Regions from separate parts of the Shewanella sp. Isolate8 genome, predicted to be linked through region 2. Evidence: predicted binding sites of a transcription regulator. Region 2 holds the regulator's gene; the other holds the start of a gene.
What was found. Region 2 encodes ArgR, which controls arginine synthesis, uptake and breakdown. Its sites were predicted from a motif close to ANTGAATANNTATTCANT; they were not measured.
Positions count from the first base shown of each region.

Region 1: the regulator ArgR is predicted to act here: its motif matches at 11,932-11,949, upstream of L1D43_RS05855 (citrate synthase).

Region 1 is NZ_JAKEVI010000001.1:1,310,381-1,325,130, forward strand. It holds gene L1D43_RS05830 (sigma-54 dependent transcriptional regulator) at 1-1,081, opposite strand, end outside; gene L1D43_RS05835 (MBL fold metallo-hydrolase) at 1,502-2,380, opposite strand; gene L1D43_RS05840 (efflux RND transporter permease subunit) at 2,469-5,516, opposite strand; gene L1D43_RS05845 (efflux RND transporter permease subunit) at 5,513-8,761, opposite strand; gene L1D43_RS05850 (efflux RND transporter periplasmic adaptor subunit) at 8,776-9,840, opposite strand; gene L1D43_RS05855 (citrate synthase) at 10,369-11,655, opposite strand; gene sdhC (succinate dehydrogenase cytochrome b556 subunit) at 12,068-12,463, shown strand; gene sdhD (succinate dehydrogenase, hydrophobic membrane anchor protein) at 12,457-12,804, shown strand; gene sdhA (succinate dehydrogenase flavoprotein subunit) at 12,805-14,571, shown strand; gene L1D43_RS05875 (succinate dehydrogenase iron-sulfur subunit) at 14,582-14,750, shown strand, end outside.
Region 2 is NZ_JAKEVI010000001.1:418,281-433,030, reverse strand. It holds gene surA (peptidylprolyl isomerase SurA) at 1-1,106, shown strand, start outside; gene pdxA (4-hydroxythreonine-4-phosphate dehydrogenase PdxA) at 1,112-2,110, shown strand; gene rsmA (16S rRNA (adenine(1518)-N(6)/adenine(1519)-N(6))-dimethyltransferase RsmA) at 2,113-2,922, shown strand; gene apaG (Co2+/Mg2+ efflux protein ApaG) at 2,975-3,355, shown strand; gene L1D43_RS01840 (symmetrical bis(5'-nucleosyl)-tetraphosphatase) at 3,382-4,206, shown strand; gene L1D43_RS01835 (methyl-accepting chemotaxis protein) at 4,311-6,335, shown strand; gene L1D43_RS01830 (DUF3718 domain-containing protein) at 6,440-6,832, opposite strand; gene folA (type 3 dihydrofolate reductase) at 6,918-7,400, opposite strand; gene L1D43_RS01820 (threonine/serine exporter family protein) at 7,441-7,911, opposite strand; gene L1D43_RS01815 (threonine/serine exporter family protein) at 7,908-8,669, opposite strand; gene cgtA (Obg family GTPase CgtA) at 8,705-9,868, opposite strand; gene rpmA (50S ribosomal protein L27) at 10,085-10,339, opposite strand; gene rplU (50S ribosomal protein L21) at 10,355-10,666, opposite strand; gene ispB (octaprenyl diphosphate synthase) at 10,943-11,914, shown strand; gene mdh (malate dehydrogenase) at 12,022-12,957, opposite strand; gene argR (transcriptional regulator ArgR) at 13,276-13,746, shown strand; gene L1D43_RS01780 (cupin domain-containing protein) at 13,977-14,435, shown strand; gene L1D43_RS01775 (Dyp-type peroxidase) at 14,497-14,750, opposite strand, start outside.

The sequences.
Region 1 (14,750 bases), 890 kb from region 2:
AGTTGGTCATGGCGAGTAATGCGTCCTGGTGAAACTGAAATTGACGATTGGGTGGAGCAAGTTTAGTTAAGTAGTCTTGAGCCAAGAGAGGAATATCTTGCTTATGTTCTCTCAGGCTGGGTAACTCAATCTGTATGATATTGATTCGGTAAAACAAATCCTCTCTAAATTTGCCCTCCTCGACGGCGTTCTCGAGATTAACATGGGTCGCGAATATGATGCGGCAATCCACTTCTGTGGTCTTTTGACCACCGATACGCTCGATGTAGTGCTCTTCAAGAAACTGCAGCAGATTGATTTGCAATTCGAGTGACAGATCACCAATCTCATCTAAAAACAGAGTGCCCTTGTTGGCGCGCTCGATTCGGCCTATGTATTGCCGGTCGGCGCCGGTGAAGGCGCCTTTCTCGTGACCAAACAGCTCAGAATGGATCAGCGTTGGCGGCAGGGCGCCACAGTTAACCGTGATAAAGGGGCCATTTTTACGAGACGAGAGTGAGTGGATTAAGTTGGCGCACAGGCCTTTTCCCGTACCGGTTTCGCCACCTATCAACACAGTTTCATCTGACTTGGCGATCTTATAAAGGTTGTCACGCAGGGTTTGCATGACCTTAGATTCACCAAAGAAGAAAGACTTTGACTGATGTGTAGTCTGCTCTTTGCTCCAACGTTCATTTAACTGAGCCATGCCACACAGGTGGCCCAAGGTGTGGTTGAGTCGTTGCCAATCTATAGGAAGGTGATGAAAATCCAGGAAGTAATCTGTAAAACAGAAACACAGATTATCCATCTTCTTAGGACTGTCTAAGGAGATTGCCAGCCAGAGTAAGCCGGGTTGGCGCGCTGAGAGTAGTTCTATTGCGCGCAGCACAACCTGCTGATGGGGGAGATCTATGATGGCGATGGCGATTTGGCAAGGGAACGACTCTAGCGCCTTGTAGGCCGCACTAAGGGTGCCAGCATGATTGAAATGCCACTGGGAAGCGTTAGTTTGTTTATCGGCAAGACATGCCTCATCCGTGAGGTTTAATACCAATATGTTACGTTCCTTGTGAGTTAAATTCCTCTTACGGTTACTCACGCTGAATCCTTAGCCGGGGCCCCAAGACAGCCAATGCATTTGCTATATAGGATGCTTAAATTTTAGGAAAGCTTGGTGCGAACGCAAGTTGATAGTGTATCTAATTATGATTATTTCCATGTGCAGTCAATGCCACCGAAGATGCCTTGTGGTGCGTAGAATCGCGGGGATTATCAGCCTGGTTTTAACGGCGCTTTGCTCCGAGTTCTCATCAAGCTCATGTGTGCTTGTTTTTATGTGTTTTTTCCTAGAATGGGGGCATTGTGTGTCTTGATAACTGCGCTGTCATTAAGGTGGAATTATGTTGGCTCATGAAGTGGTGGCAGGTTTTACCATGAAAAAGCGCAGCCCTTACAGCTGCGCTTTAATTTGTCAGGTTGGGACTGGTTTGCTGTTGCCAGAACTACTACCTCTTATAGGTTAGTTCGCCTTAAGGCCGTTATAGAGAGTCTCTATCCAGGTTTCCTGAGAGATAAATTGCCACTCCCATTGCTTGAGTGCCTCGGGTAGGCCTTGTTGCTTGATCGCGTCGAGCGACTTTCCCGATTTCAGCTGGGTGTTCATCCAGTCGATAGAGGTGTCTAACATCTGCTTGAACTTAATGAGATCCTGCTTGTTGGCGAGACCGCCGTGGCCTGGGATGATTTTAGCCTCGTCATCGATCTTGGCGAGGAGTGTGGCAACGTTGTCGCGAAAACCGACCACAGAGCCGCCGGCCTTGAGATCGATAAAGGGGAATCTGTCCTTAAAGAAGAGGTCACCCATATGTACCACTGGGGCATCACGCCAGAAGATCACGCTATCACCATCTGTATGGCCCGCTGGCAGATACATCAGGGAGAGGGTGTCGTCATTGAAGTGGATCTTAATGCCCTGATCATAAGTGATGCTGGGTAAGGCCTGTTTGCTATAGTCTTCGTCACTTGCTAGCCGTTTGAGCACATTGTCATGGGCGAAAATAATGCCTTGTTGGCCAAAGATGCTGTTACCGCCTGTATGATCCCCATGGTAGTGGGTATTGACGATATATTTGGGCTTACCGGGCTGAATGTTGGCCAGAGCAGCGCTGATTTTATCTGCCAGTGGCGCAAATTGATCGTCGATGATCAGCAGGCCATCTTCCCCCGCCGATACGCCTATGTTGCCGCCCGCGCCACTTAGCATGTAGACCTTTTCAGTCAGTTTAGTTGCTGTGATTTCGACCTCGGCAAATTTATCATCGGCAGCCAGGCAGCCTAGGCTTGTGCCGTAACTGCCGATGAGCAAGCCTGCAAGGGCGAGACGTAAGATGTTGTTCATAAGTGGACCTTCTTCTTTATTACCGATTCAGTTTATATAGTTGCATAATAAAAAGGCTGCAAGATGCAGCCTTTGATTTGGGGAGTCTTTAGTGTGCCCAAGGCATGATGCGCCGGGTGAACCTGTCGGCGTTGCCTAGCTTGATCGCCGCCTGATGGCGCATGCGATACAAGGCCTGATAGCAGAGTGGTACCAGGTATAGACTGGTAAGCGTCGAGAAGCTCAAGCCGCCAATGATGGCGATCGCCATAGGCGAATAGGGTGGGCCACCGCCTCCAATCTGGGTATCACCCATGGCCAGAGGGATAAGGCCCAGCACCGTGGTACCTACAGTCATGAGTACGGGACGCAGACGGGTGATACACACGGCTTCTATGGTGGCCGACAGGCGATCCAGATCGGGTGTCTTCTGGTTGATCTGGTCGACTAACACTATGCCGTTGTTCACTACGATACCCATCAAGATCAGAATCCCTATCATCGCCATGATCGACATATTGGTGCCCGTCAGCAGCAGCGCCCAGAACACGCCAGTGATGGAGAAGAGGATAGAGGTGATGATGGCCGTTGGCAGCAGCAGTGATTCGAACAGGGCGGCCATGACGATATAGATCATGGCGATGGCCAAGATCATATTGGTTGCCATGATGGCCTGATCTTCATCCTGACGCTGGAATCCACCGCGTAGCGAGTAACCATAGCCTGCGGGGAACTGCACCGCATCCATCACCTGGGTGATTGCTTTTTGGGCCTCTTCCGTGGTCATCTCATCCAGGTTGGCACCGATAGAAAGCGCGGTCTGACGATCATAGTGACGGATAGTATCGAAGCGTGGACGAATCGAGATCTCGGCCAGACTCTGCAGGGTATAGACGCGATTGTCCTGACGCACTATGGGTAGCTCTTTCAGTCTTTCGAGCGACTCACGCCACTGTTTATCGTAGGCCAGCTCGATACGTAGCTCACCGCTGGGATCGTGTCTGAAGGAGCGCAGCGGCGATCCCCGCAGGGCCATGGACACGCTGCGGGCAAGCTCACTCAGGCTGAGATCCAGTCTCGCTGCCATGGTGCGGTCGAGCTCGATGATAACCTCCTGCTGTGTGCTGTTAAGCTCAGAGCGCACATCGATGAGACCGTCTATCTTGGCCAGCAGCGGCACCACCTGCTCACTGATGGTGATCAGTTCGCTGGTGGAACGGCCCGTGAGGGTGACACGTATGCCGTTGTTGTCGTTACCCCAGCCAAATTGTGGCTTGGCGATGGAGAACTTGGGGAAACCGTCGCGGATCTTGCGCTTAAGCGCTTTGATATCTATGTCGGCATCTTCCTGTAGCAGCAGGGTTGATTGGCCTCTGTCGGCCGAGAAGTAGCTGTAGACAGAATCGATATAGAATTCCTCTTTATTGGCGTAGAGGTAATCTTCCATGCGGTTGATCATCGCCTCGGTGACGTCCAGGCTGTGACGCCCCTCCACCTGGTAGTTGATGTAGAGACGGTTGTTGCCCTCGCCGTCGTTTTGATCTTGTTGGACCATGCTCAGCGGCAGTGCCGTCGAGGCCAGGATGATCACGGCAATCAGCCCTGAGCGTTTGGGTCTGTGTAAGATCCACGCCAGGCTGCGCTCGTAGAAAGACTCGAGCTTGCTCTGCTTTGGGTTAGTGTCGATGTCGAAATGCAGCTTAGTTAACATCAAGGGGATCAATGTTTTCGCCACTAACAGCGATGCTGCCAGCGAGATACAGATGGCAATGGCCACATGTTCCAGGAAGATGGTTAGCTCTACCTTGACGCCGAAGATATTCGGCAGAAACACAATCGCCGTGGTGAGTGTACCGGCCAGTACCGCCAGGGCAACCTTATTCACCCCTGTGAGTACGGCCTCGGATGTCGAGGCTGTGCCTTGATGCTGTTTCTCCTGCAGCACGCTCTCACTGACCACCACCGCATTGTCGATCAGCATGCCCACCGCCAATAATAGCCCCATCATGGAGAGAATGTTCAGGCTGTAACCTAAGAAATACATGCCCGCCAGTGTCATACACAGGGAGATGGGCACAGAAGAGACCACAACCAGGGTCATCTTAAGGTTGCGCAAAAACAGGTAGAGCACGGCAAAGGAGAGCAGTGCGCCGATAAGACCGGCCGCCAGCAGATCCGATAGCGAGGATTTCACCCCATAGGCCTGATCTTCCATGATAAACAGCTTGATGCCGTTGAATTGCTGATCTTGTTTGGCCGCCTCGATCACCTTGAGCACACGCTCAGAGACATCCACCAGGTTGGCACCAGACTCTTTGAACACATCCAGACCAACTGCGTACTTTTGATCTAAGTGTCGACCGTCTAGGCGCTCGGGCAGGGCATAGCGAATACTGGCGATATCGCCCAAGGTGACGCCAGGGATCAGCACTAAGGCAGAGATATCGTCGAGATCGCGAAACTCACCCTTTGGCGATACCTGATACACTCGGGTGTTGGCCCTGAGTGTCCCCGCGCTGACGATAAAGTTCTCCTGCCCCAATCTTTGCTGCAGCATGGCACTGCTGATCCCTGTGGCACTGAGCTTATCGGCATCGATTCTGATCTCTATCTGCTTCTGCTCGACGCCATACAGGGTCACCTGAGAGACACCTTCGACTCGCTCCAACGGCTTCTTCAGCTGTTTATCCAGCAGATCGAAGGCGCCAGAGAGCTCTCGTTCACTTGAGATACGTATTGTCAGCACAGGCATGTCGGCGGTCGAGAACTGACGGATAAAGACGCGTTCGACATCTTTAGGCAGCAGGTGGCGCACCGCATCCACCTTTTCCCTGGCCTCCAGGCTCTTGGTGGAGACATTCTCGCCCCACTTCATTCTAAGCTCGATCTCGGCGCCGTTTTGCGACGAGCGGGATCTCAACTCCTCGATCCCCCCCATGGTGGCGAGGGACTCTTCTAGGACGTTGGTGATCTCACGCTCCACCTCGGCAGGGGTTGAGCCCTTGTAGGGGACTTCAATCAACACCTGGGGCATCTCGATGCCGGGAAACATCTCCAGCGGCAACAGGCGACTCGAGGCCAGACCAAAGAGCAGTATGGCCACGAAGAACATGCTGGTGGTAACGGGTCTGGCAAGGGCTAACCGGGTGATATTCATGCTGATTCTCCCTCTTGAGCCACTTCGGCTGGCGCGTCAAAGGCCTTGCGATCGAACAGGGCATATAGCGCCGGGATCACCACGAGTGTCATCAGGGTGGCCAATGACAGACCGAAGATAACGGTGATCGCCATGGGCGCACGTACCTCGCTGCCATCGCCTAAGCCCAGTGCCATCGGCGCCAGACCCAGAGCCGTCGTCATAGTGGTCATGACGATAGGGCGCAGACGTGACTTGGCGGCCTCTTCGATGGCGCTAAGTTTTTCGATGCCTTGTTGACGCAGCTGATTGATGCGATCGACCAGGACGATGGCGTTGTTAACGACGATACCCGCCAGCATGATAAGCCCGATGAAGACCACCACACTCAGGTGGGTCTGAGTAATGAACAGACCAAAGATGCTGCCGCCTACCGCCATAGGTACGGCGATAAGAATAAGCAGCGGATGCACCAGGGACTCGAACTGACTCGCCATCACCAGATACACCAGGAAGACGGCCAAGATCAGGGCTATTTGCAGCGACTGGAACGAGTGCTCCATCTCTTCATTCTGGCCGCCGAAGCGCACCTGAATCGAGCTAGGCAGATTCTGCTGGTCTATGATGCTTCTCGCCTCCAGCACGGCGTCGTTAAGATCGCCATAGGCGAGGTTAGCTGACACGATAGCCACGCGTTGCTGGCTGATACGGTTGATGGCAGAGGGGCCCAGATTCAAGGAGACATCGGCAACGGCGCTCAGTGGAATAGGCTGATTGCTGTTGGGGTTGATGATCATCGAATCGATATCGCTTATCTGGTCGCGCTCCTCGAGTTCGCTGCGCACCAGGATGTCGATCTTTCTGTCGCGTACCGTGTATTGGCTGGCCACAGTGCCACCGATGCGCTGGGCGATGCGGTTAGCGACGGTTGGCGCGTCCATGCCCAACGCGGCGAGACGAGCATGATCGAAGCGGATGCTAAGCTCTGGCTGGCCATCACGCAGGCTGGTGTTGAGGTCGGCGAAACGATCTGAGTCCGACAGGGCGCTGATGAGGTTATCCGCGGTCTGTTTAAGTTGGGCCAGATCATAACCAATCACTTCAATCTCCAGTGGTGTCTTGAAACTAAACAACTCCGGATGTTGGATCTTGGCCTCCAGCTCAGGGATACGCATAGCCGTGCTGCGCAGCACTCGGGTGACCGCATCGAAGGCTCGATGATCGGCGAGTACCACCTGCAGACGGCCCCAGTTTTCGCCGCCGCGCGAGGTATCTGAGGTCATCAGACCGCCGCTACCGGCTTGGCTGTAGGCATGTTTAACATCCTCTCTGTCCTTGATGGACAAGGCCAGTTTCTGTAACACTCTGTCGGTCTCACTCACCTCTGTACCCGGCGGCAACAAGACCTCGACATAAAACTCACCCTGATTCATCGGCGGAATCAGCTCCATGCCCAGTCTTGGCACTAGGCTCATGGTACCTATAGTGAGAGTGAGGGCGATGGCCATCGTTAGCCAGCTGAATTTCAGCGCCTGGCGCAGCAGCTTGTGATAAACACTCTCGAGCAACTTATAGAACCAGTTAAATGCCGCGCTGATGGGGCGCATCACCAGGCCCGCAAGCCAAGAAAATGCGCGGCTAAGCATCAATACCAGTGTCAGCAGCAGTGATGGCAAGTAGCTAAACAGCAGCACGAAGGGGAAAGAGCAGACGGTGGCGCCGTAGTGCTTTACCTTGGCAAACTTAGTGTCGAGAACCGGCTTTTCTCGTTTTTGCACCAGATGTGGCAGGGCCTTAAAGCCTTCACGCGATGCCAACATAGGAATCGTGGTGAGCGCAACCAGCAGCGAGGCGAGTAGGGCAAAGGTCACGGTTAAGGCTTGGTCAGAGAAGAGGGCGCCGGCAACACCGTCGACAAATACCAGTGGTACAAATACCGCCAGCGTCGTCATGGTGGAGGCGAAGATAGCCCCAGCCACCTCTTTAGTGCCTGTCACCGCGGCGTCGAGCTTGTTCATGCCCAGCTTGCGGCAGCGGTCGATGTTTTCCAGCACCACGATGGCATTATCTACCAAAAGGCCCACCGCCAGCGCGATACCGCCCAGAGACATGATGTTGAGACTGATGTCGGCGAAATACATCATGTTAAAGGTGGCGATAACCGAGAACGGGATCGAGATGGAGATGATAAGGGTCGGCACTATGTCCCTGAGGAACAGGTAGATCACCAGCATAGACAGCAGACTACCTATCAGCGCCGCCGAGGTCACCTCGCTCACGGCGCTCTCGATAAACTCTGACTGGTCATAGATCACCTTAAGCTCCGCCTTCTCGTTGAGCTTCTTCAGGGCATCGAGCTTAGCGGTAACTTTGCGGGCCACGGCAACCGTGTTGGCATCACCCTCCTTATAAATGGCCAGTTCGATAGACTCGGCCGAGCCGATACGGGTGATGTCGTTGCGCTCCTTGTGGGCGTCGATGATGTCGGCCACCTCGAACAGACGCACCAGGGTCTGGTTATCGCGATAGACGATGATCTGACCCAATTCGTCTAAGGAGTTGAACTGGTTCAGAGTACGAACTAGGTACTCTTTCTCGCCCTGTACGACCTTACCGGCAGAGAGGTTGATATTCTCGGCGGCGATACGCTCGCGGATCTTGTCGGCGTTCAGATTAAGCTGGGTCAGCTTCTCCTGATTGAGCTGAATATGTACCTCTTGCTCCAGACCGCCCGAGAGCCTGACGGCGGCGACACCGCTGAGTGACTCCAGCTGACGCTTAAGCTCCTCCTCGGCAAAGGTGCGCATCTGCTTGAGTGACTGATCATCGGCATCGGGTAGGGAGAGCGCCAGACGCACGATTGGGTCTAAGTTAGGGTTAAAGCGCAGCAAGAGTGGCTTCTTCACATCCAGTGGCAGCTCTATGGTGTCTAGCTTTTCCCTCACCTCCAGGCTCGCCATATCCATATCTGTGCCCCATTCAAATTCGAGCACTACATCGGACATGCCTGAGCGGGAGATGGAGCTAATCTTGCGCAGCCCCTTAACGATACCGGCGGCTTCTTCGATAGGCTTAGAGACCAGCTGCTCTACCTCGACCGGTGCGGCGCCTTCATATTGGGTGCGTATGGTAATAGTTGGGTAGCTGAGATCCGGCAGGAGTTTTACCGCCAGGCGAGAGAAACCCACCATGCCAAACAGGATCACCGCCAGCATAAACATCCACACGGATACCGGCCGTTTAACGGAAGTATTAATAATCGACATAAGCTAAGTTCCCGTTATTGTTGTGCGCGAGCAACGTCTAGTTGGCTGATCACTTCAACTAACGACTGGTCTTTCAGGTTTTGTTGACCGCGGATCACTATCTGCTCGCCCGGCTCTAGCCCTGAGACCACCTCAACGGTATCGGCCTCGCGATAACCCAGGGCAACTTCGCGGCGCAGGGCATTTTCACCCTGGACAACATACAGGGCGTATTGGTTGTCCTGATTGACTACGGCGTTGTAGGGCACTGTGATCACATTGCTGTGGGTGTCGTATCTCAGCTCTACGCGAGTAAACATACCCGCCTTAAGCTTTGCGTTTTGGTTGGGAACCGATAGAGTGACCTTAAAGGTACCGCTTTGGGGATCCACTATGGGGCTGATCCGCAGCACCTTGGCATGTATGGTTTCTTTGGTATGCTTGTTGGCATAAAGCTCGGCCTCCTGGCCTAAACGCAGGCTTTGCAGCTGAGCCTCTGGCAGGTGCACTATGCCGTATAGCTCGTCTTGATTGACCACATAGAATAGCTGCTCAAACTCTTTGGCCATGTTGCCGGCCTTCACGTATCGCTTGGCGACCACACCGTCGATAGGGGAGCGCACCATGCTCTCCTGAACTTGCAGCGCGGCAAGGTCGCGCTTGGCAATCGCCGCTTGTAGGTTGTATTCGAGTTTGGCCATGGAGTCGGCGCTGATGAACTCTTTATTGCTCATCTTCTTCAAACGGTTGAGTTCCTGCTCGATGATCTCCACTTCGGCCTGCGAACGAGCCAGATCGTAGCGTTGGCGCTTGGCATCGATAACCGCTAACAGTTGTCCCTTGGTGACGCGATCGCCTTCTTCGACTTTAATGGATTCGATAAGCCCGGCAATGCGACTGACCACGTCTGCTTCCTGAGGGGCTTCCAGGGTAGCTGTAGTGCTGTAAAAAGAGGAGACATCACCTTGTATGACGGTCGTGGTTTCGACGGGGACGGCGTACTTTTCTTCTTCTTTCTTTGTTTCCTCATTACCACATGCACTGAGTACGGCAACAAAAAGTAGGGGGAGTGCCAACTTAAACTTTGAAAAAGATTCCATGTGAAGATACCTATGTTATTTATCCAATTAGCCTTAGTAAGCACAAGGTGTGCCAAAATGTTAAATCCATTTATATCAGTAGTTTACACCAAAGCCTGTCAGGTCGTGGTGAGTTTGTTAACTGGTTTGTAGCGAAAATGTTTAACATGTGATGCTTTTGACTAATCTACAGTTAAGACCTATTGCCAAGGTCAGTGCAAATTGGATTTGATACAAAATGTATCTCAAGTGTTAACCCTATCTTGCATGGCGACGATGATACAAACCAAAGGGCGCTCGGGAGTCGGTCGTCGATAAAAACTCAAGGCACCAAATTTTAGTCATATAACTTTAGTCATATAACTTTAGTCATATAAAGTAGGGGGGTTTAATACTCTTCATATAAGCATCGGCGTTTAAGGCTGGATATAAAAGGTCAGCGACAGAAGGGCCTGCATCAGAAGGCGTGGCAGTCAGAACGATGTGGGATGAAAGAGAGGCATAAAAAAAGCACCCCTAGGGATGCTTTTTAAGATTAGGCCGCAGTGATTAACGCTGGTCCAGTTTGACGAAGTCGCGTTCTGCCGAACCTGTGTAGAGCTGGCGTGGACGGCTGATCTTGTGACCAGGCTGATCCAGCATCTCTTTCCAGTGAGCAATCCAGCCAACGGTACGCGCAAGGGCGAACAGTACGGTGAACATGCTGGTTGGAATGCCGATAGCCTTCATGATGATGCCCGAGTAGAAATCGACGTTTGGATAGAGCTTCTTCGATACGAAGTACTCATCTTCCAGTGCGATACGCTCAAGTTCCATCGCCACATCCAGTAGTGGGTCATTAACCTTAAGCTCTGCAAGTACTTCGTGACAGGTTTCGCGCATAACCTTGGCGCGAGGGTCGAAGTTCTTGTAGACGCGGTGACCGAAGCCCATCAGACGGAAAGGATCTTCCTTATCTTTAGCACGTGCGATGAACTCAGGAATACGATCGACAGTACCGATCTCTTCCAGCATGTTCAGGCAAGCTTCGTTAGCGCCGCCGTGTGCAGGGCCCCATAGTGAAGCGATACCCGCTGCGATACATGCAAATGGGTTAGCACCCGATGAACCGGCTAGACGCACGGTAGAAGTCGAGGCATTTTGCTCGTGATCCGCGTGCAGAATAAAGATACGGTCCATGGCGCGCTCGATGATTGGGTTAACCTTGTACTCTTCACAAGGTACCGCAAACATCATGCTTAGGAAGTTGCCCGCATAGCTTAGGTCGTTACGTGGGTAAACAAATGGCTGACCAATTGAATACTTGTAACACATGGCGGCGATAGTCGGCATCTTAGAGACTAAACGGAACGCCGCAATTTCGCGGTGATGTTCGTCGTTAACGTCAAGAGAGTCTTGGTAGAATGCAGACAATGCGCCTGTCACACCACATAGCATGGCCATTGGGTGTGCGTCACGGCGGAAACCACGGAAGAACGAAGCCAGTTGCTCGTTAACCATAGTGTGAGTCTTAACCGTGTAAACAAATTTGTCGTATTGAGCCTTGTTAGGTAACTCACCGTAAAGCAGTAGATAACAAAGATCTAAATAGTCTGAATCGACGGCAAGTTCGTCGATCGCGTAACCACGGTGTAAAAGTATACCTTGGGCGCCATCAATGTAAGTGATAGCTGATTCGCAGGATGCTGTCGCTAGGAATCCTGGGTCAAATGTAAAATGACCTTTGCTACCGAGTTTGCTGATGTCGATAACATCAAATCCCGCCGTTCCTTTCTTGATAGGCAGGTCAATCGAATCGTTCCCTGGTAGTTCCAATTTGGCTATATTATCAGCCATACCCCGTTCTCCTTACTTCATTCTTATGTGAGTGCGGCTTTGTCAAACGCCAATACTTTACAGTGAATCTAGATCACATTTCAATTTAAATAAGCGTTTAAATTCGTTAGACCATGGTCTTAATTTGACGTAAGTGCCCGCCAATACAGCGACTTGGCAGATTTTTTTACCAAAAAAACAAAATTTGCATAATGTGATGTTTGTATTTGACATTTGTGGGGCGTATACTTGCTTCGGCTCGAAAGAGCTGCAAACAAACCAATTCGAAGACCATTATTTACATACTTATTTAGTGATTTTTGAATTAGTTAACTGTTTGTTTCAACTTTCCTTTTGAGGCGAGAGGAGGTGGTAAGTTTGCTTGCTGGTCAAATTTCGTTCGAAAGAGGTTCAATAACAAAAATAATGCTCAATGGAGCAGAGTGAGCAGAACGTGAAAAAGCAAAGACCTGTCCATCTAGATCTGCAGACCATTCGCTTTCCTGCAACAGCGATTGCGTCAATCCTACACCGTGTCTCCGGTGTCATCATGCTGTTTGCCGTCGGCATTCTTATCTGGATGTTGAGTGAATCACTCGCATCTGCTGAGAGTTTCGCAGGCATTCAATCTCTATTTGATACCTTTATCGTTAAGTTCGTTGTCTGGGGAATTCTGACCGCACTGGGTTACCACCTGATTGTTGGCGTACGCCATCTGATCATGGATACCGGTCGTTGGGAAGAGTTGGAATCGGGTAACGCTTCAGCGAAAGCCGCCTTCGTTATTGCTGCGGCATGGTCAATCATTGCGGGGATTTGGGTATGGTAACAAATGCAGCGAGTCTTGGACGCAGTGGCGTTCATGATTTTATTCTTCTTCGTGCTAGTGCCGTGATCCTTACTTGTTACACCATTTTCTTAGTAGGATTCATCGCAGCTAGTTCGCCTCTCACTTATGACGTATGGCACGGTTTGTTCAGTGCTTTGCCGATGAAAGTGTTTACGCTTCTTGCCCTGGTGGCCATCCTGGTTCACGCCTGGATCGGTATCTGGCAGGTGCTTACCGACTATGTTAAGCCGGTAGCCCTTCGTGGCGTACTCCAATTCGTCTTCGTCGTAGCAGCACTTTCTTACCTGGCTGCTGGCATTGTTATTGTGTGGGGTGTTTAAGTGAGTATTCCAGTACGTGAGTTTGATGCAGTCGTAATTGGCGCCGGTGGCGCGGGTATGCGAGCTGCACTACAGATTTCTAAAGAAGGTAAGAGCTGCGCGCTGTTATCTAAAGTATTCCCAACGCGTTCTCATACGGTTTCGGCCCAGGGTGGTATTACCGTCGCCCTAGGCAACGCCCATGAAGACCATTGGGAACAACACATGTACGATACCGTTAAGGGTTCCGATTTCATCGGCGACCAAGACGCGATCGAATTTATGTGTCAAACCGGTCCTGAAGCCATTATCGAGCTAGAGCATATGGGTCTGCCATTCTCTCGTTTCGAAAACGGTAAAATTTATCAGCGTCCTTTCGGCGGCCAATCGAAAAACTTCGGTGGCGAGCAGGCGGCACGTACCGCTGCGGCGGCTGACCGTACCGGACACGCCTTGCTGCACTGTCTATACCAACAGAACGTTAAGCATAAGACTGAAGTCTTCTCTGAGTGGTATGCACTTGATCTAGTGAAGAACGAAGACGGCGCCATCGTAGGTTGTACTGCAATCGAAATCGAAACCGGCGAGATCGTTTACTTCAAGTCTAAGGCCACTATTCTGGCTACTGGTGGTGCGGGTCGTATCTACGCCTCTACTACTAACGCTCACATTAATACCGGTGACGGTGTCGGTATGGCGATGCGCGCTGGCGTGCAGATGCAAGACATGGAGATGTGGCAGTTCCACCCAACCGGTATCGCCGGCGCGGGTGTACTGGTAACCGAAGGTTGTCGTGGTGAAGGCGGATACCTGCTGAACAAAGATGGCGAGCGCTTCATGGAGCGTTATGCGCCAAACGCGAAAGATCTGGCATCACGTGACGTGGTAGCACGTTCTATGATGACCGAGATCCGTGAAGGTCGCGGCCTTGACGGTCCACTAGGCCCTCACTGTCTACTTAAGCTAGATCACTTAGGTAAAGAGACCCTAGAAGCACGTCTACCAGGCGTTTGCGAACTGTCTCGTACCTTCGCGCACATCGATCCGGCCGACGGTCCAATCCCTGTATTGCCAACCTGTCACTACATGATGGGTGGTCTGCCTGCTAAGGTTAGCGGTCAGGTGATCCGTAAGAACGAAGATGGCAGCGAAAGCGATGTGGTTGGTCTGTTTGCCGTGGGTGAGATTGCCTGTGTATCGGTACACGGTGCGAACCGCCTGGGTGGTAACTCACTACTCGACCTCGTGGTCTTCGGCCGTGCAGCCGGTCAGCACCTGGGTAAGGCGCTGGATGAGACTGCAACACCGAAAGATGCGAGTGATGCCGACATCGCTAAGTCGCTTGAGCGTCTCAATCGTTGGGAAAGCAACAAAGACGGTGAAGACCCTGCGCAGATCCGTAAAGATCTTCAGCTTTGTATGCAGCTTAACTTCTCGGTATTCCGTACCGGCGAGGCGATGGCAGAAGGCCTCGAAGAGCTTAAGGCGATTCGTGAGCGTCTGGCTAACGCCAAGCTGTCTGACAATTCAAGAGAGTTCAATACTCAGCGTATCGAGTGTTTAGAGCTAGACAACCTGATGGCGACAGCGATTGCAACAGCTTATGCTGCGAACTTCCGTCAAGAGAGTCGTGGTGCGCATTCACGTGAAGACTTCCTCGAGCGTGATGATGAGAACTGGTTGTGTCACAGTCTGTTCAATCCTGAGACTGAGCAGATGACCAAGCGTGCGGTGAACATGGAGCCTAAGCTTCGTGAAGCCTTCCCGCCGATCAAGCGTACCTACTAAGGAAGATAAGATGAATTTGAAGATTGCTATTTATCGCTATAATCCTGAAGTAGACGCTAAGCCTTACATGAAGGATTACACGCTAGAAGTGGCTGACGGTACCGATATGATGGTGCTGGATGTCCTGATGCAGCTAAAGATACAAGACCCAACGTTGGCGTTCCGTCGCTCATGCCGTG
Region 2 (14,750 bases):
CGCTACGCACTCAGGTGATCGAGCGTCTGATCGTCACCCGCCTGCAACTGCAGATGGCCGACCGCATCGGTCTGCATATCGGTGACCTTCAGCTGGACCAGACAATCGAGAACATCGCCAAGGAACAGAAGTTGACGCCTGAGATGATGCGTGAAAAGGTTGAGGCCGAGGGCATGAGCTGGAGCCAATACCGCGAGCAGCTGCGCGAAGAGATCACCCTGGGCGAGATCCAGCGTATTCAGGTTCAGCGTCGTATCCAGGTGTCTCCACAGGAGATCAACAGCCTGGTTAAGCTTATCGAAGAACAAGGGATGCAGCAGGTAGAATACCAGATCGGCCATATTCTGATCGAAGTGCCTAGCAACCCCAACAGCGAACAACTTGAAGCCGCCAGCAGCCGCGCCAATGCGGTGCTCAAGCGCCTGCAAAACGATGGCGACTTCAAGCAGACCGCCATCGCCTCCTCTTCAGGCCCTAAGGCGCTGGAAGGCGGTATCTGGGATTACATGAACGTCAATGAGATGCCAACCCTGTTTGCCGAACTACTGGTCGGCGCCAAGACGGGCGACATCATAGGCCCTGTGCGCAGCGGCGCCGGTTTCCACATCATCAAGGTGATGGATGCCCGCGGCCTGCAGACCAAAGAAATTGACGAAGTACGTTCACGTCATATACTGATCAAGCCGTCGCCTATCCTGTCGGAAGAACGTGCCAAGGCGATGCTCGACAAGTTTGCCGACCAGCTAAGAAGCGGCGAAGCAGACTTTGCTACCCTGGCCCGTCAATACAGCGAAGACCCAGGTTCGGCGGCCAAGGGCGGTGAATTAGGCTGGGCGGATCCCACCGTCTATGTGCCAGCCTTTGCACAAACACTGGGCGCACTGAAGATTAACGAAATCAGTGAGCCTTTCCGTTCTAGCCACGGCTGGCACATAGTGCAGCTGGAGGAGCGACGTAAGACGGATGCGACAGATAAATTTAACACTAATCGGGCACACCAGCTCATCTTCCGCCGTAAGTTTAATGAAGAATTACAGAACTGGCTGGATGAAATGCGAGCAGAGGCTTACATTGAAGTATTCGATGCCGATTTCAATCGAGGTTAACCATATTGACGACTAAACGCATCGCCATCACACCGGGAGAACCTGCCGGTGTGGGCCCAGACTTAGTCATTCAACTTGCTCAGCGCGCTTGGCCCGCTGAGCTTGTTGTTTGTGCCGATCCCACTTTGCTGACCAGTCGCGCCAAGCAGATCGGTCTGCCGATCCAGCTGCGTCCCTTCCAGCCCAACCAGCCACCTAAGCCACAGGAAGCCGGCACACTGACCATAGTGCCCTTTCCGCTGGTCAACGATGCAGTTTGCGGCAAACTCGACGAACAGAACAGCAGCTATGTAATCGATACCCTGGCCTATGCAGGTGAGAAGAACATGAATGGCGAGTTCGACGCAGTGGTAACTGGCCCGGTGCACAAAGGGATCATCAACCAGGCGGGCATCCCCTTTAGCGGTCATACCGAATTTTTTGCCCACCAGGCCAATTGTCAGGATGTGGTGATGCTCCTCGCGGCGCCAGGCCTGCAGGTGGCACTGGTGACCACGCATATTCCGCTGGCCTATGTGTCTAAGGCAATCACCCGTGACCGTCTGCACCAGATCATCAAGATCTTGCACAAGGATCTGGTAACTAAGTTTGCCCTAGACGATCCTAAGATCTATGTCTGTGGCCTCAATCCCCATGCGGGTGAAGATGGCCACCTGGGGCGCGAAGAGATCGATGTGATCATTCCCGCTCTCAACGAGCTGCGCGAACAGAACATGAATATCGTCGGGCCACTGCCCGCCGACACCCTGTTCCAACCTAAATACCTGGAAGATGCCGACGTGATCCTCGCCATGTATCACGATCAGGGCCTGCCGGTATTAAAGTCACAAGGGTTTGGCAGCTCGGTCAATATCACCTTAGGCCTGCCCTATATCCGCACCTCGGTCGACCACGGCACGGCGCTGGAGCTGGCGGGCACAGGCAAGGCAGACATCGGCAGTTTTGTCTGCGCGCTTAACAAGGCTATCGAACTAGCCACCAAGAATGAGTCACTTAAAGAGTAGTAATGAGTAATAAAGTACATTTAGGCCACACGGCGAGAAAACGCTTCGGACAAAACTTTTTGACCGACAGCAATGTGATCAATCGTATCGTCGGCGCCATCTCCCCCGACAACGACCACGTGATGGTCGAGATTGGCCCAGGCCTTGCGGCGCTTACCGAGCCTGTTGCAGAAAGCATCGACAAGCTGACCGTAGTCGAGCTGGATAAAGATCTGGTGGAACGCCTGCAGACCCACCCGTTTCTCAAGGATAAGCTGGAGATCCACCAGGGCGACGCGCTGAAGTTCGACTTCATGCAACTGGTGGAAGAAGGCAAGCAGATGAAGGTGTTTGGCAACCTGCCCTACAACATCTCCACGCCGTTGATGTTCCACCTATTCGAATTTGCCGAGCATATCGAGAATATGCACTTCATGTTGCAAAAAGAGGTGGTACTGAGACTGTCAGCCGCCCCCGGCACCAAGGCCTATGGCCGTTTAACCGTGATGGCGCAATATTTCTGCCAGGTGATGCCTGTGCTCGAAGTGCCCCCTGGCTGCTTCACGCCACCACCTAAGGTCGACTCTGCCGTCGTAAGGCTAGTGCCCTACAAAGAGAAGCCCTACCCCTGCAAAGATGTGGATCTGCTAAGGCATCTGTGTACCACGGCCTTTAACATGCGCCGTAAGACACTGCGTAACAACCTCAAGCAGTTGTTGAACGATGACGACTTCAGCGCGTTGGGCATCGATGCCAGCATGCGCCCAGAGCAGATCACAGTGCAGCAATATGTCGCCATGGCCAACCATCTGGCCGACAAACGCCAAGCCTAACCATGAAGGAGGCGCATAGCGCCTCCCACTCGTTAACCTTTTAGGGATCCGAATGAAACAACTCGAATCCTCAATCAGGATTGAGGTCAAAACCGACTATATCGAAGAGCAATCTTCACCGGAAGAAGAGAGATACCTGTTCAGCTACACCATCACCATCATCAACTTAGGGGATGAGCCGGTCACCCTTAAGAGCCGCATGTGGTGCATCACAGACGCCAATGGCCATGAGAGCAAGGTCGAGGGTGCCGGTGTGGTTGGCGAGACGCCCACTATCGCGCCCAATACCGCTTATCAATACACCAGCGGCACGGTATGCGAGACTCCCTTTGCCGTCATGCAGGGCTACTATGTGATGGTGACCGAGCAGGGCGAGACCTTCAAGGCCCCCATCGCCCCCTTCCGTCTAGCGGCCCCCGGCCTGCTGCACTAATTCGAAACAGCGATCCGAGAGCATCTATGGCGACATACTTCGTAGGCGACATTCAGGGCTGTTTCGATGAACTTCAGGCCCTGCTGGCCAAGGTAGCCTTTAACCCTTCCAAAGATGAGCTGTGGGTCGTCGGCGACATGGTGGCCAGGGGGACCCAATCGCTGGAGACACTGCGTTACCTCAAGGGGCTAGAAGGCTCGGTAAAGCCTGTTCTGGGCAACCACGACCTGCACCTCATGGCGCTGCACGGCAAGGTGAAACGGGTCAACCCCAAGGATAATCTCGACGCTTTACTCGACGCGCCAGATCTCAACCAACTCATTGATTGGCTCAGGCTGCAGCCCCTGGCTCGGGAGCACAAGAGCCATTCCATCTTGATGGCCCATGCTGGCATTCCCCCTCAGTGGGACGCCGAGACCGCCCTCAAAGAATCCAGCGAGGTGCAACAGGCGCTAGCAGAGGATGGCTACATAGAACACCTCATCGCCAAGATGTACACCAACTCGGTCAGTGAGTGGTCACCAGAGATTCAGGGGCTCGAGCGCCTCGTCTATACCATCAACGCCCTCACCCGAATGCGCTTTCTTTACAGCAATGGTCGATTAGACTTCGATTGCAAGCTGCCGCCAGCGAATGGCGAGAAGGAAGGCTTGATCCCTTGGTTTAAACAACCAGGACGGGCTATGAAGCACCATACATTGGTCTTTGGGCATTGGGCTGCCTTAATGGGCGAAGTCGACCAACCGGGTCTACAAGCCCTGGATACGGGATGCTGTTGGGGCCACTATTTAACCCTCTGGCACCTTGAATCGAATCAAAAAATTACCCAAAATAAGTTAAAAAAGAGTTAAACTAGGCCTTAGCTTGGCCGATAAAAAAATAAGCGGATTTCACCGCCCTGCCCTGAGAATGTGTTATGTAATTAGGGATATAACAACAAAAACCGGAGTGCCCTATGAAATTGAACGTCGCCACTCGAGTCATCGGTGGATTTAGTGTCGTCACCTTACTGCTTATCGTCTTAGGTGTGGCGTCTCTGGTCACCAATGACAACATCAAGAGCAGCACCCTCGTTTTGCAAGACCTGAGCCTTCCAGCCCTAAAGAGCAGCAATGGCCTGACTCAAAATCTTGCACTACAGGAAAAACAGCTACTGGTGGCCTTCCATAGCAAGCAATCTAAAGAACTGCCTCAGGTTCGTACTCAATTCTCCAACCTAAGCAAGGGCTTTATATCCGAGCTGGATCAACTTAATCACATCATTCAGGGCCATGGCGACAACCTGGGCGGCCAGATCAAGTCCCTCAGAGCCAACTACCAGTCCTTCAACGACAACAGCCTCAAGATGATGCAGGCCAGAGAGCAGTCGCTACTGACGCAGGAGTCCTTAATCGACAACCTGGACAGCCTAGAGGTCGCGGCTGACGATACCGCCTCTCTGCTGCTGGACCTTATCGATCTAGAGGTCAGTGAAGATCCCACCGAGCGCGAAATTGCCGCCACCGCCAGCAACATAGACAACAGCTTCAGCAACCTGATCACCAGCAGCTATGACCTGGTCAATACCAAGGAGAAATCCAAGTACGAGACCATCCTCAAGGAGCTGGACTACATCATCAGCGAAGCGCAAAACAAGCTGGAATATGTGGGCCGCCACTGGGAAGGCGTCATCGACCAAGAGATGCTAGACAACATCAACGCGGAGGCAGGCAAGGTCTTTACCATGCTCAACGGCCCTGACTCGATCCTCAAGCGTAAGGGTCAACAGCTTGACTTCAACCTCCAGGCAGGTGAACTGCTTAACACGGTCGAAGCAAATGCCACCGCGGTGAATCAGAGCATGGGCAGCCTGAACAAGGCGATTGAATCTACCTCACAGGCCGTTAGCGTCAAGGCGATCGATGAGGTCGACAGTGCCAGCTATAAGACACTAGCGCTGGTCCTGATTGCCATAGTGGTGGCCGTGCTGGTGAGCATCGCCGTGATCCGCCCACTCAAGCATTCACTGGATAAGGTCAACAACGCCCTCAATATCCTGGCCTCTGGCAATCTGACCCATAAGCTGGACGATAGCGGCCATGACGAATTTGCCGAGCTGTCTCGCAACTGTAACCGACTAGTAGACAGCCTGCGCACCCTGATCCAGGGGATCCTGGATCGCTCAAACCAATTGGCCGCCGCGGCCGAAGAGACTTCTGCCATTACCGCACAAACCACCGCAGGCATCCAGGAGCAGAAGAACCAGGTCGATCAGGTGGCAACCGCCACGACACAGCTCAGCTCTAGCGCAATGCAGGTGAGCACCAGTGCCGACGAAGCCCTGAATCAGATCAGGCAGGCCGATGAAGAGGCGCAACATATGCGCGCCATCGCCGATGAGAACAAGCGCACCATACTCGCGCTGGCCGATGAAGTAGCCAAGGCGAGTCAGGTGATCAACAAGGTTCACTCCGACAGCGCCTCTATCGGCTCGATTCTAGACGTTATCCGCGGCATCGCCGAACAGACTAACCTGCTGGCGCTGAACGCCGCCATCGAGGCCGCCAGGGCCGGTGAACAAGGCCGAGGCTTTGCCGTAGTGGCCGATGAGGTTCGCAGCCTGGCATCGCGCACTCAAGACTCGACCCAAGAGATCCAGCAGATGATTCAGGTGTTACAACAGGGCACCCAGGAAGCCGTTTCCGTGATGGAGCTGGGCCGTGAACAGGCAAGCAGCTGTGTCGAGAAGACAGAGCAGGCCAACGTCGCCCTGGAGAGCATCAGCAATGCGGTTCACTACGCCCATGACTCGGGCACCCATATTGCCAATGCCGCCCAGGAACAGAACCTAGTGAGCCAGCAAGTGTCTGAGAAGCTCGAGCATATCGCGGCTATCTCCGAAGAGACGGCCACGGGTGCCGATCAAACGGCGCAGTCGAGCCATCAGGTTGCCCAGCTTGCCGAAGAGTTACAGGCCTCGGTGGGCGAGTTTAAGGTGTAAAAGCTAAAGACAAAGTTAAAGACACAGTAGCGCCTTTAAACAGGCACAAAAAACCGGACTTAGGGTCCGGTTTTTTTATGCTCGGCTAAAAGCGCTTTAATAGATTAGTTACCCGCGAGGCGATCCTTGACTGCTGCAGTAATTGGGCTGCCGCCATGACCATTACCCTCGGCCCACTCAACGACGGTCAAACCATCGGCTTCCTTCACGCTCAACTCTTCGGTGGATAGACGCTTGGTCATAAACTCACCCACGTCGTTGGCGCCGCTCTTCATGGCAAAACGCAGCAGGCTGTCACCATTACAGCTCACCCCTTGATACACGTTACGTAGCTTAACGCGCGCTTCTTTTAATTTCTTACGTAAACGGTTTTTATCATCGGCCTGAACATAGTTACAGATGTTGGCAACGAGTTGATCGTTGGCTTGAACCGGTGCAGGAACAGTATAAACAGAGGCTGCAATTACCACAGCTAACGTAGTCGGTAAAAAACGCATCGGGTACTCCTATAATATTTATTATTTTTTTCAGTAAGCTATCACTAAAGTGATGCCTAAAGACAACTCGGGGTAACACCATAAGTTAACATTTTTTTGCCAAATTGATAAAGCGATATTCCAAACCTATATCATTTATGTGAGATTCACTGTCGAGCAGCTGCCAACTGCCATCGTCCCACTCAGGGAAATGGGTATCTCCCTCGACATCAAGATTGATCTCGGTCAGATACAAGCGATCCGCCTGGGGTAAGAGCTCGGCGTACAGCTGACCGCCACCGATCACCACCAACTCCTCACAGCCTTGCACCACTTCCTTGGCCTGCTCAAAAGAGGTCACACAGGTCACCCCCTCGATAACCAGATCTTTTTGTCGACTCACCACCAGGTTGTGGCGCCCAGGTAGGGGTCTGCCAATGGATTCGAATGTTTTGCGGCCCATGACCACAGGCTTGCCTAAGGTCATCTGTTTAAAGTGGCGTAGGTCTTCGGGCAGATGCCATGGCATCTGATTATCTTTGCCGATAACCCGGTTATTTGCCATCGCGGCAATCATCGCTATTTTCATGGGCTCTCCAACGGTCTTATGCCGTTTCTAGGGTTAAGAATTAGATCACTGGGCGGGTACGAAAATAGAGCAGACTAGGCATGGCGAGTCCGACAGATAGCGCCCCTAAGATAAAGATGGTCTTCAAGCCATTGCTGATCACCTCGGCGGTCAGCTCAGGGCTCACCTCTGACTGGGCAGACAGCTGCACCAGGGCGATCACAGTGTTGTAGGCATAGGTTCCGGGGATCATAGGAATGATCGCTGCCACCGCGTACATCAGAGGCGGTGCCAGATGCTTCTTCGCAAAGCCTATGGTCAACACGCCCACCAAGGCGGCCGCGGCAAAGGTGCACCACTCTATCGGCATGCCGAAATGCAACAGCAGGGTACGCAGGCTGTGACCCAGGGCGCCGGCGAGGGCGCAATATGGCAAGAAACGCCTGGGAACATTGAAAACCATGGCAAATCCCACGGCCGGAACCGCGGAGAAGGCGGCGTCATTGAGCAGCTTAAGCAGGAGCTCCATCATAGGAAGAGTCCTCCCAGTTGCATGGCAATGGTGATCCCTATGACGGATGAGACGGTCAACAGGGTGGCGTGTCCCCAACGGGAGATCCCCACGTTAAGGTGTCCCTTCACCATATCCGAGATGGCATTGATCATGGGAAAGCCCGGCACTAACATTAGCACGCTGGCGGCCATTGGCAGCTTAGGGGTATCGGTCAGTTGCAGGTGATAGCCCATCTGCGCCACCAAGGTGGTGATAAATGCGGTCACCGCAAAGTTAACCAGCAGGTTAAAATGATGCTTGGCAATCGCCAGACGCACAGACATACCGACCGAGGAGGCTAATATGGTGATCAACACCGCCATGGTATCGCCGCCAAACAGATGACAGAAACTGCCACAGGAGAGGCCTATCATAGGCACCAGATAGCGCCTAGGATAGCTCTTAGGCTGAATCCTAGAGACACGCTTGCGCACCTCGTTGAGGCCGTAGATCCCCTTCTCGGTCAGCAGGCAGATACGCTGGAGCTCGCAGATAACAGTCATATTGATGCCATGTTCACGAATGCGCCGGGTAGTGGTAATACAGCGACCGTGCACCAGGCTGGTTAGCACCAAGGAGTTAGAGGAGATGGAGATCTCGACGCTGGCGAGACCTAATGCCTTACCCAGGCGCTGGCTGATCTCTTCGACGAGGTCAGACTCAGCACCATAGGCTAGCAAGAGTTGAGCAACCCGGACAACTTGCCGGGTAATATCATTTTGAGTATCGGCGTACACAATTCTCTCAGAATGAAAGGGGTAGCTTAATAAACTTACCTTTGATAGATGATTTCGACATCATAGTCATCATCATCGAAGTCATCGTCGAAGTCATCATCATAGTCTTCGTTGACCACTTCCTGGGTCTTCTGATGATAGTTGTCCCACTTGAACTCGACCTCGGCATCGGGATCTTCCTCGACCTCTGCAGGCAGCGAATCGATAAAGTCCATCAGCTTGAGTGCCAGCTCCTGGGTGCCTTCACGGTTGTAGGCCGAAATACAGTAGACCTCACCCTGCCAATCCAGCTCTTTGACGATGCGATCGACACGCTCTTGCAGCTCTTCTTCGAGCAGCAGATCAGTCTTGTTAAACACCAACCAACGCGGCTTACTGGCCAGCAGAGGTGAATGCTTCTCTAGCTCACCCACGATGGCGCGGGCACTGTCGACAGGATCTGTGCCGTCGATAGGCTCGATATCCAGGATATGCAGCAGCACGCGACAGCGCTCGAGGTGCTTGAGGAAGCGAATCCCCAGGCCGGCCCCTTCGGCTGCGCCTTCGATCAGACCCGGAATATCGGCGATCACGAAGCTCTGACCATGTCTTGGCGTCACCACACCCAGGTTAGGTACCAAGGTGGTAAAAGGATAATCGGCAACCTTCGGCTTGGCGCGAGAAACGGAGCGAATGAAGGTCGACTTACCGGCGTTTGGCATACCCAGCAGCCCCACGTCCGCCAACAGCATCAGCTCGAGTCTCAAGCTGCGCACCTCACCCGGTGTACCCAATGTCTTCTGACGCGGTGCACGGTTGGTACTGCTCTTAAAGCGGGTATTACCCAGGCCGTGAAAACCGCCCTTGGCGACCAACAGCTTCTGACCATGGGTCTTGAGATCCCCCAAGGCTTCCTGGGTTTCTTCATCGACGGCGCGAGTCCCTACGGGCACCTTAAGAATAAGGTCTTTACCGCCATGACCGGTACAGTCACGACCACGACCATTCTCACCGCGCTCGGCAAAATGAAAGCGCTCGAAACGGTAATCGATCAGGGTGTTGAGGTTTTCATCGGCCTGCAGATAGACACTGCCGCCATCACCACCGTCACCGCCATCTGGGCCGCCATCAGGCACATACTTTTCGCGTCGAAAACTAACGCATCCACTACCGCCATCACCAGCTTCTACTCTGATCACGGCTTCATCGACAAACTTCATACCAACTCCAGGCGCCAAACAATAGACCGATTATACTGCCTATCGAAACTTACCGCCAAAAAACAATGATGCAACTACCCCAGCTCAAAAGTGGCAGAGGCAATATTGGACTGGTGCTGGAGCGATATACAGGCTCATTCACCAGTAATGATTCTTCATAAACAATAAAGCCCCACCAGAGGCAGGGCTTTAGAAACTAGCTTGGGTAGCTAAGTATTAAGCTTCGATGCTAATGAACTTGCGGTTCTTAGGACCTTTAACTTCGAACTTAACTTTACCGTCAGTTAGTGCAAATAGAGTATGGTCACGACCGATACCTACGTTAACACCTGCGTGGAACTTAGTACCACGTTGACGAACGATGATGTTACCAGCTAGAACTGACTCACCACCGAAACGCTTAACACCAAGACGTTTGCTTTCTGAATCGCGGCCGTTACGAGTAGAACCGCCAGCTTTTTTATGTGCCATTAGTTAGACCCCTTATTAAGCGTTGATAGCTGTAATTTTAACTTCGGTGAACCACTGACGGTGGCCCATCTTCTTGTCGTGGTGCTTACGACGACGGAACTTAACGATAGTTACCTTCTCGCCACGGCCATGGCTGATCACTTCAGCTACAACCTTACCACCTTCAACTAAAGGTGCACCAACGTGTACAGTTTCACCATCGGCAACCAAAAGAACTTGGTCGAATTCGATAGTTTCGCCTGTAGCAACTTCTAATTTTTCTAGACGTACAGTATGGCCTTCAGCAACACGGTGTTGCTTACCACCACTTTGAAAAACAGCGTACATAGCTATTTTACTCCGATATTTCTAGCACGCAGACCCTTTTTGTTTGGCTGGGTGCTATAAAAGCTTTAATGACAATGGTCGCGGAGTTTACGCTAAGTTCGCCTGGCTGACAAGTCCTAATTCACTTTGATCAAAAAAAGATCGGAATTACTCGCACAATACTCTTCTGCTACTGTCAGGCGAGGCTTTTTTAGGTAGAATCTAATAATTATAACATTTTTCGCCTTAATTTGGGCTGTCTGAATTACCTTACAACCCTCAAAGTAGAGCCATTATATGGATTTGAATGCCATTCGTCAGCTGGCAGACGCTGATATGAAAGCCGTCGACCAACTTATCTATAAGCAGTTGGAATCGGATGTCGCCCTTATTAATCAACTCGGATTCTACATCATCAACGGCGGCGGCAAACGCATGCGTCCGCTACTGTCTATTCTGGCCGCCCGCGCCATCGCCTATGAAGGTGAAGCGCATGTCAAGTTGGCGGCAATCGTCGAATTCATTCATACCGCCTCCTTGCTACACGACGATGTCGTCGACGAATCCATGCTTAGACGTGGCCGCGAGACGGCTAACGCCCTCTTTGGTAACAGTGCCAGCGTACTGGTAGGTGACTTCCTCTATACCCGCTCATTCCAGATGATGACTGAGCTGAAAAACATGCTGGTGCTAGAGGTACTGGCCGACACCACCAACGTGCTCGCCGAAGGTGAGGTTCTACAGCTGATGAACTGTAACGACCCTGACACCAGTGAAGAGAGCTATATGCGCGTCATCTACTGCAAGACGGCCAAGCTATTTGAAGCCGCCACCCGTCTGGCAGGCGTGCTGGCCGATAGTAGCATAGAGGTTCAGACCGCCCTGGCCGACTATGGTAAATACCTTGGTACAGCCTTCCAGCTGACCGATGACCTGCTGGACTATACAGCCGATACAGAGGCGCTGGGCAAGAATATAGGTGACGATCTCGCCGAGGGTAAACCCACCCTACCGCTGATCTACGCCATCGCCAACGGTAACGAGGTAGAGCGTCAGCTGATCCGCGATGCCATCGAGAAGGGCGACGGCACAGAACATATCGACACCATATTAAAGGCCCTGGATCAATGTGGCGCCCTCAGCTACACAGAGAAACGTGCTCAGGAAGAAGCAGAGAAGGCCATACGCGCGTTAGATCCGCTTGCCGATAGCGACTATAAGCAGGCCCTGATATCGCTGGCGAAAATCGCCGTGGCGCGTAATCACTAACGAACTAGTTAGTCGGTTTGTCATGACGAGTTAAACATTACCCATAAAAAATGGAGCCGATTGGCTCCATTTTTTTATTCAGGACTCAACCTTACTCACACAGTGCCTTACTTAACAAAGTCTACACCCAGTGTGATATCGGCTTTCAGCGTGTCTAGCATAGCGTCGCGTGCGTTGGCTTCGAACTCGCTAACCTCACCATAGGCAAGTACCTGCTCGATACCCTTCTTACCCAGTAGTACAGGTTGTGCAAAGAAGTCGGCATGCTCGCTGCCACCATCTACATAGGCACATTCAACAACGTTAGCTTCACCCTGTAGGCCACGAACCAGTGACAAACCGAAACGACATGCCGCCTGACCCATAGACAGAGTCGCGCTACCGCCACCCGCCTTAGCTTCAACCACTTCTGTACCCGCGTTCTGGATACGAGTCGTCAGAGCCGCCACTTCTTCATCAGAGAAGCTTACGCCTTCGATTTGAGACAGTAATGGCAGGATGGTCACGCCACTGTGTCCACCAATAACATTGACTTTAACGTCGGCAACATTCAGGCCCTTCGCTTCGGCAACGAAAGTTTCAGAACGGATCACATCAAGGGTAGTCACACCGAACAGACGGTTCTTGTCATATACACCGGCCGCCTTCAATACTTCGGCAGCGATAGCCACAGTCGTGTTAACTGGGTTAGTGATGATACCGATCAGTGCCTTAGGGCAAGTTGCGGCACACTTCTCAACCAGGTTTCTCACGATACCCGCGTTGATGTTAAATAGATCTGAGCGATCCATGCCTGGCTTACGCGCAACACCAGCAGAGATAAGTACCACGTCGGCACCTTCCAGTGCTGGCGTTGGATCTTCACCCGCAAAACCCTTTACTTCTACCGCAGTAGGGATGTGGCTTAGGTCAACAGCAACACCTGGGGTTACTGGCGCGATATCATAAAGGGATAGTTTTGAACCGGCAGGCAATTGAGTTTTGAGTAGTAGGGCAAGAGCCTGGCCAATACCACCGGCGGCACCAAGTACAGCAACTTTCATAGTTATCTCCGTTAATTCTTGGATATTATGTGATATAGATCTAGATTTACCGATGGCGCAACATTACTGGAATCACGGTAAAAATTCAATTATCCCTTAGTCGTGTGGCCAGATAATTTCGAATTGTCCCAGTCAGCTGCCATTTACAACAGATATAAGTTATACTGGCCGGCCTTGCCCGCGATGCTCCGTCACAAGACCGCCACAAAACCCACCCGACAAACCTGAATTTTTATTCACACAATCCGAATAACGCTTGACTAATGGCGCAAAAATATTCAAAATAAGCCAGTTTTTTGAATATAAGAATAATTCGATATGCAAGCCAATAAAAATCAAGACGAACTTGTAAAGACCTTTAAGGCTATCTTGAAAGAGGAGCGTTTTGGCTCCCAGAGCGAGATAGTCAATGCCCTGCAAGCTGAGGGCTTCAACAACATTAACCAATCCAAAGTCTCTCGTATGCTGAGCAAGTTTGGCGCGGTGCGCACCCGCAACGCCAAGCAAGAGATGGTCTACTGTCTGCCCGCCGAGCTTGGGGTCCCGACGGCTGGCAGCCCGCTGAAGAACCTAGTACTGGACGTCGACCATAACCAATCTATGATAGTGGTCAGAACCAGCCCTGGTGCTGCGCAGCTGATCGCCAGACTGCTGGACTCTATCGGCAAGCCCGAAGGTATACTGGGCACCATCGCCGGTGACGATACTATCTTTATCTGCCCTTCCAACATTCAGGAAGTGGACAAGACACTCGAGACGGTGAAGTCGCTGTTTAACTACGCCGACTAAATCCACCGATTAAATCCGCCGATTAAGTCCGCCGATTAATCCACACTCGAACTTGGCCTCGGCAATACTCCTCGGCGAAATACCTCGGCAATAAATATAGAGACACCCTTTGCGCTAATAACGCCAAAGGGTGTCTTTTTTTATTTACGCTCAAATTGAATACTGTATATACGATAGGATACACTGATGCCAAACCATCCCCTCTGTCACCCGATGGTTAAGGACCCGAGATGAATAACAATAAGATAATCAATATCAACAACCTTTGCTGGGAATCTTGGCAACACTCAGATCAATACGCCAGTCATCAGAAACATATCGGCGATGCCGCCGGTTGCCAGCAGATAGGTGTCACCATGGAGCGACTGGAACCCGGTAAACTCTCCTCCGTCGCCCATTATCACACCAAGGAAGAGGAGCACCTCTACGCGCTACAGGGCGAAGCCACCCTGTATATCGACGGCGAGCCACATCCCTTTAAACAGGGCGACTATATCTGTTTTACCGCCAACTCAGGTATTTCCCATACCTTAAAAAACGAGTCAGATGCCGACTTTCTGTTTATGGTGTTGGGCAATCGCGATCCCCACGATGTGGTGGTGTATCCAGAGCACAATAAGGTGCAGGTGCGCTCCATCGACGAGGTTTATGCCAAGCGGCCGACCAACTATTGGGACCCAGACCGCTAATCCGCTTGTAAGCGAGCATAAAAAAACACACCTTAAGGTGTGTTTTTTGTTGGGCTAGGCCCTAGCTATCGGCTTCGCGCTCCATAAAATCCAACGAAGGGGCAAAGAATGCCGATCCGGTCAGCGCCTGAGTAAAGTGCATCAGGTGATCGTGATTTCCCTCGCCGTCACCATGGATCATGCTGTGTAGCATCTTCTCGAAATTCACCGAGTTGCGACAGACGGAAATAAACATCAGCCCCTGCTCTTTCATCGAACCGTAAGGCATACTCTGACGCAGGATCTCCATCGACTTGCCGTCGGCATCTTTCAGGT